Regions from separate parts of the Peribacillus sp. FSL R5-0717 genome, predicted to be linked through region 1. Evidence: riboswitches for the same ligand, from Rfam matches in the RefSeq annotation. Region 1 holds a riboswitch; each other region holds the start of a gene.
What was found. A riboswitch is a leader RNA that binds a small molecule or an ion and turns the genes downstream of it on or off. The one in region 1 is predicted to bind preQ1.
Positions count from the first base shown of each region.

Region 1 (3,170 bases):
TTTTTGACATGCCCCATTTTCAGGTTTTTTAAAAAACGACCTGGCTTGTATACATGACAGCCAGGTTGTTTTTTTAAAACGAACTATATTCATATTTTAGTTAAAATAATACCGATTAATGCTGCAAGGACACCAGCAATTTGATAGTTTTTTAGTTTTTCCTTGAATATATAACATCCAGCGAATACGACAACCAAACAGTTCAGGCTGACGACAGGGAAAATGATGCTTGCGATGCCAGTGTTCAACGCAAAGAAATAACATCCATAGCCTATCATGCTTAAAAAGCCTACTAAGGAACCGATTTTGACTTCCTTTAGCTTGATTTTTTCTTTTTTAAAGGCTAGAGCCGAAAGAAGATAAAGCATTCCGCCTCCATACATTGATACAAGGATATCAAGGGAGTTTAATTGAAGACGTGTTGATGTCGTCATAAGAATGCCGAGCACACCAAAAGATAAGATGGAGAGTAATGTGTGCATCATCCATGGGACATATTGATGATTACCTTTTGCATTAGGTGTATATTGGATGACTAATGTAGCGATAAACATGCAGGCGATTCCACTCCACTGCAAGGAAGAAATATGTTCGTGAAAAATTAAAGCTGCACAGAGAATGGGGAATATGGCATTCGCTGCGATTAATGGAGATGTCAAGCTTGCCGGACCTTTTTCAAAGGCGCTTGCCATCTGGATGTTACCATTGGCGTTCAGTACACCAATTGCTGCACCAAGCATGATGGACAGCCAGTTCAGCTGCAAACCATCCATTAATACTCCATAAACAATGGACAAAATAAAAGCTGAAAAATAAAAGAAAAATTGGATATGTATCTTGGAATACCCTTTTCCGCTGCTCCATTTAAAAATGCTGTTATTGATTCCGAAACATAAACTCGTGATGAGTGCTGCAAAAATCCACATTGACTTAATCTCTTCCTTCATGTAGGATAAACTTCTTCTACATTTTAAGCTGAATGCCCTTAGGAATCAAACCAAATTTAAAATGTATGATTGACAGATTAGATATTTTTTTCTATATTTACTATGACAATTTTAAAATATTTCCCGATAAACGGGAGAGGTTCATAGCATCACCCTCTTAAAAAAACTATGGCTTTGATATTTTTTGCGAATCAACCATATCTTTGAGGAGATATGGTTTTTGTTATATAGAGGCCCATTTTATGAATCTCCCTGAAATGTGGGATTAGGAGGACTTTTCATGTCTGGAAGAAAAGAAGAAGAATTAAAAAAAGATATCACACTGCTTGGGAATCAAGGAACAAAATATACATTCGACTATGCTCCTGAAATCCTTGAGTCATTCGATAACAAGCATCCGAACCGGGACTATTTCGTCAAATTCAATTGCCCGGAATTCACTAGTTTATGTCCAATCACGGGCCAGCCGGACTTTGCTACCATTTACATCAGCTATATTCCCAGTGTGAAAATGGTGGAAAGTAAGTCTTTGAAACTCTACTTATTCAGCTTCCGCAATCATGGTGATTTCCATGAAGACTGCATGAACATCATCATGAATGATTTAATCGAATTGATGGACCCTAAATATATTGAAGTCTGGGGCAAGTTTACACCTAGGGGCGGAATTTCCATCGACCCTTACACGAATTATGGGAAACCAGGTACGAAGTATGAGGAAATGGCGAATTACCGCTTGATGAATCATGACTTATACCCGGAAACCGTGGATAATCGCTAAAGAATAGGAGGGACAATGGGCATATGCCCGTTGTCTTTTTTTAGTTTATAGCTAATTTCGATCAGTGGTTCTGTCATTCTGTCCTTTTTAAGAGTACAAATGTCCTCCCATAATGGAATTTCCACTTGATTGTTTCGAGAAAAAGCGTAATAATAGGGAGAGTTAATTTTGACAGAATATTTACGAAAATAGGGGATGTCGAGATGAAAGTTGCAAAGTTTGGTGGAAGTTCACTTGCGTCAGGTGATCAGTTGAGGAAGGTATTCGAAATTGTTGTTTCTGATCCAGAGAGGAAGATTGTGGTCGTTTCTGCTCCAGGAAAACGCAATTCCGATGATATAAAGGTGACGGATTTATTGATTGAAGCTGCGGAACAGCAGCTGCGCGGGGATAACGGAGAGCATTTGATAGAAGATGTTGTATCCCGCTATGCGAGCATTGCTGAAGAGTTGGATATATCCGAGAGTGTAATCACAGGGATTCATGAAAATTTAATGGCGCTGCTGCATGCAGATCAAACGAACCCAAAGCGCTATCTGGATGCCTTGAAGGCAGGTGGCGAGGATAATAATGCGAAGCTGGTCGCAGGTTATTTCCAAAGCCTTGGAGTGGAGGCACAGTATATCAATCCGAAGAAGGCAGGCTTGATCGTAACGGATGAAGGTGGATTTACCAGGGTGCTGCCAGAGTCTTATGATCGGTTATATGCTCTGCGTGATGAGCCGGGAATCGTTGTATTCCCAGGATTCTTCGGATATACGTTAGATGGTGATGTGTTAACCTTCTCAAGAAGCGGTTCCGATATTACGGGTTCGATTCTTGCTAATGGGGTCAAAGCTGATTTGTATGAGAACTTTACGGACGTGGATGCCGTTTATGCGGTGAATCCAAATGTGGTTTCCAATCCGAAGGGAATCCGGGAACTAACCTATCGTGAGATGCGTGAGCTTTCTTATGCAGGTTTCTCGGTATTTCATGATGAGGCGCTGATTCCTGCATTCCGGGCGGGAATACCTGTCCATATCCAGAATACGAACAATCCGGCGGCACAAGGGACCCGCATTGTGAATACACGGGATAATACGAACGGGCCTGTTATTGGGATTGCAAGTGATAAAGGATTTTGCAGTATTTACATTAGCAAATATTTGATGAACCGGGAAGTTGGTTTTGGCCGGAAACTGCTGCACATCCTCGAGGATTATGGAGTTTCATATGAGCATATTCCATCAGGCATCGATGATGTGACGCTTATTCTAAGGCAGGACCAGATGAAAGGGGATACCGAAAAGAAAATCATTTCCCGAATCAAGAAAGAGCTTCATGCCGATGAAGTGAATGTGGAACATGATCTTGCCTTGATCATGGTTGTAGGGGAAGGAATGCGCCATAATGTCGGTACAACGGCAAGAGCGTCAAAAGCCTTGGCTGAAGCAAAGGTG
Region 1 covers NZ_JBBOOF010000001.1:3,174,445-3,177,614, forward strand. The annotation lists gene NYE65_RS15435 (EamA family transporter) at 90-947, opposite strand; PreQ1 riboswitch class I at 1,078-1,123, shown strand; gene queF (preQ(1) synthase) at 1,228-1,728, shown strand; gene NYE65_RS15445 (aspartate kinase) at 1,932-3,170, shown strand, end outside.

Region 2 (3,170 bases), 2.0 Mb from region 1:
TCATCCCATATTTCATCGGCAGTCATCTGAACGGTCTCTTCCTTCCCTGTGCCATCCCAAGTAAAAGCGGAATCACACCAGGAACATGAATAATCGCAGCCAGCCGTCCGAACGAACATGGTTTTTTGACCAATGACCATTCCCTCTCCTTGGATGGTCGGCCCGAAGATTTCCATTACCGGAAGTTTACTCACTTTCCATCCACTCCCGTCTGGCTTCGGCATAGCTTGTCGGCGTTTCGTACAGTCGAACAAATTCGACTCTTGCACCCTCATATTCTTTTAATGAAAGGGCTTCGGCCATTTTTTCATAAATCCAGACTACCATATTTTCAGCTGTTGTATTCATGAGCGGCAGGGTTTCATTCAAATAACGATGATCCAGGTGGATTTCGATTTCATTTTTCCAGATATCCTTGATGTCCCCAAAATCTATCATCAACCCGCGTGAATCCGTATACCCGCTCAATCCGAAAATGACTTTATACGTGTGGCCATGCAGGTTCTTGCATTTCCCTTCATAGTCATGCAGGTGGTGCGCCGCGTCAAAGGTGAATTCCTTACTCACGAGAACCCTCTTGTTTGTATACTTCAATTGGCTGCGCTGAATATCTTCATCTATTTTTTGGAGTTTATCCACTATCTTAAAACCGTACATCATGAAAGCACCTTCCGTCTGCTTACATAGTCATCCAGCCCTTTTTTCCGCAGATTGCATGCCGGACAATCTCCACAGCCATTGGAGATGATTCCGTTATAGCAAGTCAGGGTCTTTTCGCGGACAAAGTCGAACGCGCCAAGCTGGTCAGCAAGCTCCCATGTTTCCTCTTTATTAAGCCACATTAGCGGCGTATCAATCACGAATGACTGGTCCATCGATAAGTTCAAGGTCACATTCAACGATTTAATGAATACATCGCGGCAGTCAGGATATCCGCTGAAATCCGTTTCACAGACTCCTGTGACAATATGTTTAGCGCCAATCTGACTCGCCAGCACTCCGGCAAACGAAAGGAACAGCAAATTCCTCCCTGGCACGAACGTCGACGGCAGCTCCCCTTCTTCTCCGTCCGCCACTGCGATATCACTTCTCGTCAATGCATTCGGTGCCAGTTGGTTCAGCAGCGACATGTCAAGGATATGATGGTTCACACCCAATTCCTTGGCAATGTTTTGAGCGCATTCGATTTCCAAGCTATGCCGCTGATTATAATCGAACGTCACCGCTTCCACTTCCTCAAATCTCTCCAATGCCCAAAACAGGCACGTCGTACTGTCCTGTCCTCCGCTAAACACAACCACTGCCTTTTCTTTCTTCTTCATTTCTATAAAACTCCTTTTTACGGAAAAAAACAGCACCCTAAGAATAGAGCACTGTTTCTCCTTAGTTTTTTTGAGAGGGTAGCTAGAACCTCTTCCGCCTTAACGCGGAATATTATATTTTTCCAAGTCAATAGTAACTTGAAAATGATAAGAAATCAAGATGTTTATATAAAGTGAACATTAGACCTGATGGCAAATTTGGTTAACTTTTCATTACTTAAAAATTACATTAAAAATCCGATAAAAAAAAGTGAATAAAATATCGATAAGGGGTCCAATAATTTGAAAAGCGTTAAAGCCCGTATGCGGGAAATTGCTTTTTTCCCTCCCACATAAGGGAAGTTTCATTTTCATAAATTCGGGGAATATATAACTATACACAATAATGAACCATTAAAAAGCAAATCTATCAAAAGCGGCTGGAAGTGAATATTTTCCTTTGTTTTCAGAATATTTAGTGTATAATGAATATAAGGAATATTTTAACTCAAATAATCATTGCTTCCAATACCCGCTTTCTGCAATCCCGACATTCCCTTTCAATACCATGCACGGTCACTTACTCAGCAAGGATCCATTACATGCTTTTTCTCGAATCAAACCATTCACAACTTTATTCACACAAAAACATAATTTCCACTCCAAAATTGCAAAAAAAGGTTAAACTTCACCAACGATATGTTACTATTAAACTAAGACCTTTTAACCCCATAAGGAGGAATTCATATGAAACGTTTTTTCAAATTCATCGCAGATTTTAACGAAAGAAAAGCATTGCAACGGGAAACCAAAGAATTCTTTCGCAAAGAATACGAAAATTATATGAAGATGAATCCTGACAATCAACGTAAAAAAAGGAGATTAGCTCCTAGATTTTATGTGATTGATGGCGGTAAAAAGGACTCCACCCTTGAGATTTCTGAGAGAAAGAAATCAAGTTAACCTGGATTCCTTCCATTATCAGCTACCCATGCTGTAATTCAAGACCCACAAAAGGTAAATCTATCCATGTTTAACGGAGATCCGTGACCATTCCATTCATTTACAATATATAAGCCGAAAGCCCAGATATGCTTCTGGGCTTTTTTTATTTTTCATTCTTATATAAACACTTTATCTATAGAAGAAACTAGGTATTTTTTAAAAGAAATGGGCTAACTCTAGTTCATTTCATTTTTTAGGTAAAAGGTCAATTATAGACCTATGGGTATTCCCGAGGAAAATACTAAAAAAAAGAGATGTGTTCTTTTACTCATCTTTGTCCATATTCAAAAGAGTTCAACTAATTGAGTCGTTAGATGCAATATTTCACATTGAATGAAAAATCCATAAAAATTGTAACCTTTATGTCAAACAATGGGTATATACAATTAACAAACTGTAATAAACCTCACTTTTTAAAAAAAATATTATTCAAATATAGCCATTATGAATTAGGTTCAAATGCTCATAAAACCATTTTGATTCTGACTGAAATGGGGCTTTATTAAACTTTCCATAATTTAGTGTAAATGAAACCTCGATTCCCTCGATTTCCAGCCATATCTTTGTACTCATAAAATAATTCATCCCATTAGATACTATTACACACTAATATACATATATTTGAAAAAGCTGTTGATAACTATATTACGATAGAATAATTGGCTCTTGCCTATTAAGTTTAAAATCATGTAGTGTGTATTCAGTAATTCAAATAATTGAAAAAAAGAGAGGTTAAAAAAAAATGGCACCAATATTTATTTGTGCGATCTTTTTGCTTGGCTATGGCATTTTTGAACAAAAACGCCATCAGAAGCGTCTCGACTCCATCCCGGTACGTGTGAATGTGAATGGGATTCGAGGGAA
Region 2 covers NZ_JBBOOF010000001.1:1,197,327-1,200,496, forward strand. The annotation lists gene queE (7-carboxy-7-deazaguanine synthase QueE) at 1-194, opposite strand, end outside; gene queD (6-carboxytetrahydropterin synthase QueD) at 187-657, opposite strand; gene queC (7-cyano-7-deazaguanine synthase QueC) at 657-1,322, opposite strand; PreQ1 riboswitch class I at 1,378-1,420, opposite strand; gene NYE65_RS05830 (hypothetical protein) at 2,049-2,264, shown strand; gene NYE65_RS05835 (hypothetical protein) at 2,736-2,879, opposite strand; gene pgsB (poly-gamma-glutamate synthase PgsB) at 3,049-3,170, shown strand, end outside.
Region 2: it holds a riboswitch for preQ1, as region 1 does, so the genes downstream of both, queC (7-cyano-7-deazaguanine synthase QueC) here and queF (preQ(1) synthase) in region 1, are expected to answer to the same signal.

Region 3 (3,170 bases), 2.0 Mb from region 1:
AAGTATAGTCGAGATCATTTAAGTACTTCCCTAATTTCTTCATATCTCCTGTACTTCCGGTAAACCCGTGAAGCAGAAGAACTGCTCTCTTTCCACCTATATATGTGAATGACTCAGGTGCTTTCACTTTCATCTATCTAGGACCTTCTTTCTTTGCTCTTGTTGATAAATAGAATCTAAATGATTTTCGAAAAAAAATCAATTAATACCCCTTGAGTAGTGATTCTTCTATCCTATTCCGTATTTTCATTAAAACAATTAAATCATATATATAGTATCCTTACCACACTCTTCACAACTCATCCGTTCCGAAGCACATTTTACTATGATTAAATTTATTTAGCAATCGTCATTTAACCATTTTTTTTAAGAAAAGTAAAATGCACCTTGTGATACGATGTACAACGTATTACACTTTAAAAATGAAAAGGAGGAGATTTTATATGGATAAAGAATTAATGAAGGGAAGCATTGACCTCCTTTTGCTTTCACTTCTATCGCAAAAAAAGCTTTACGGCTATGAAATAACGAAAATCCTGAAGCAAATGAGCAAGGGCAACTATGAAATAAGTGAAGGCACCCTCTACCCTGCCCTTAAACGATTAGAAAAAAAAGAATTCATAAAAGGACATTGGAAAGAGTCCGAATCAGGCCGCAGGAAATATTATCATGTCACCGAAAATGGGCAAACCGAACTTGAGCGGAAACGCGAATGCTTTTTCTTCCTGGAAAAATTAGTTCGAAAAAGCTCAGAGCAATTCTAAACCAAATAAAAAGCTTCCTGCACTTAATGGAACGGCCCAGGAAGCTTTTTTTGCTGTTTTACTCGTGAGTTTCGTACTTTTACTCGTGAATTCGCGCTGTTTACTCATGAGTTTCGCACTTTTACTCGTGAGTTTTGCTCTATTACTCGTGAATTCGCTGTTTACTCGTGAGTTTCGCACTTTTACTCGTGATTTCGGACTGTTTACTCGTGAGTTTCGTACTTTTACTCGTGAATTCGCACTGTTTACTCGTGAGTCACTTCAATCACGCAAAAAAGGACCTAATCAGGTCCTTTTTTTGTCTATTCCTTTATGCTTGCGATAATTGGCGCAGGAGAGCTTCATGCATTCCCCTTGTACATGCGGGCCATATTTTTCACGAAAGGCCTCGAGGCAATAGCATTTTTCTTCTTCTTTTTTGGTTCCATCCATCAAGTGCATCCCTCCTAGCATTTAACTGGAGACTACACGTTTCTCCAGTTCTACGTTGATTCGCCCCAACAATATGGCACCAATGGACTGAATGATCGTTTTAACGATGATTTGGCCGATGACCGCAGCGGGTACCGCTTCCCATGGCAATATATTGGCACCCAGAGGACTTAGGCCAATCACGACAAATATCACCGAATCGAAAAATCCTCCAACGATTCCGCTGTAAAACACCCTCCAACTCATCGGGAGCTTTAAACGGGTATAAATCTCCGTATCCGCTGTTTCTGCGACCACGAAGGATAATGCGGAAGCAAACACAATCAGTAACGTATCTCCTAATAAAAATGATACACATGCAGATAAAATAAGTGCAGTGACGATGCATATATAGGTCTTTGCGCGGCCGAATTTATTCTGGACCAGATCTCGGAAGATGAAGGTTCCCCCGATGAGCAATGTCCCCATCGGGATGATGAACATGCCAAAATGTAATGGCGCAAAAGCTGCTGTAACCACATTCGCCGTGATGATGGATACTAAATACAATAAAATTCTTAACATTTCTTAATTCTCCTTATACAGAAAAAACAGCACCCTAAGAAAGAGCCCTGTTCTCCTTAGTTTTTTTGAGAGGGTAGCTAGAACCTCTTCCGCCCAGGCGGATTATCATTTTCCTTATTCATCGTAGCTTGAAAGCGGTTGGAAATCAAGAAGTTTCCATACCGTCGATTTTAGTATGTTTTCGCGGATACCGATTGATTTAGCCATTTACTTCAATGGCCCTGTTTCCCCCTTTGCCGATTTCTGTCGCTTAAAACTGCTTGACCGGCTGTATATAAAAGCCGAAAATCAAAGATAGAGTTCTGTACCTTATTTGGCGAGGAGAAAAAAGAATGATGAAAAAAACTACGTTTTGTCTATCCTATTTATATCGCAACCACACCAGAGAAGCTTTGGGAAGCCTTGACGAGTGGTGAAGTCACGGAGAAATACCACTTCGGATTACAAGTACTGTCTGACTGGCAAGAAGGGTCGGCCGTTAAATATTTGCTGGATGATGGGCGGATTACCGATCATGGGCATGTACTTAAATGCGAGCCGTTGCACCTGCTCTCGTTTACATGGATCATGGCAGGAGACGAAACACCTCGCGAGCAGCCTACACGGGTCACTTTTGAATTACTGAAAATGGACGATTCGACTGTGAAGTTAACTCTTAGGCATGAGGAGCTATTGGAGACAGATTTCGTCTATGATGACAATACCTTTGAAGGCTTGAATAATGGATGGCCAGCCCTTTTAAGTAACCTGAAGAGCTTGCTTGAAACTGGACGGACCCTGCCGCCCATATCAGTAGACTGGGATAATTAAACGGAAACTATAAAAACAAATCGAAAGAGAGTTGAGTTAGTTATGGATACTCAAATAATCACGAAATTCAAGATCGTCAAGCCAACGAATGAAGTGTTTGAAGCCATAGTGAATCCTGAAAAAATCGGGAATTTCTGGTTCTCATCGAGTTCGGAAAGATGGGAAAAAGGCCGGACGCCTACATTGAGATACAACGAATACGATGCTGAAGTGGTCATTCATGTATTGGAAATAGAGGAAAATAGGAAAATCGTGTTTGCATGGGGCGGAAATGATCAAGAAACGATTGTTGCCATTACACTAAAAAAGTTGGATAAAACGAGTACGATCATTGAAGTGAACGAATCAGGATTGAGTGAGGACGATCCTGACATAATAAACAAAATGATCGGACAAAAAGAAGGTTGGGTATATACATTAACCTGTTTAAAGGGTTATTTAGAAAATGGCGTCACTACTTTGAGAGCATCATTAGTTTTTTAATAAATTGCATAAACCCTCAATAAACTGGGGTTTATCCTTTGCAACACTGGTGAAACAAATGGCATAATCCCACTTAAAAACAGTACTTTATAGTTCAACCCAATAATTGACATTTAA
Region 3 covers NZ_JBBOOF010000001.1:1,192,552-1,195,721, forward strand. The annotation lists gene NYE65_RS05775 (alpha/beta hydrolase) at 1-133, opposite strand, end outside; gene NYE65_RS05780 (PadR family transcriptional regulator) at 444-764, shown strand; gene NYE65_RS05785 (hypothetical protein) at 1,050-1,199, opposite strand; gene NYE65_RS05790 (VUT family protein) at 1,218-1,760, opposite strand; PreQ1 riboswitch class I at 1,811-1,853, opposite strand; gene NYE65_RS05795 (SRPBCC domain-containing protein) at 2,130-2,570, shown strand; gene NYE65_RS05800 (SRPBCC family protein) at 2,613-3,053, shown strand.
Region 3: it holds a riboswitch for preQ1, as region 1 does, so the genes downstream of both, NYE65_RS05790 (VUT family protein) here and queF (preQ(1) synthase) in region 1, are expected to answer to the same signal.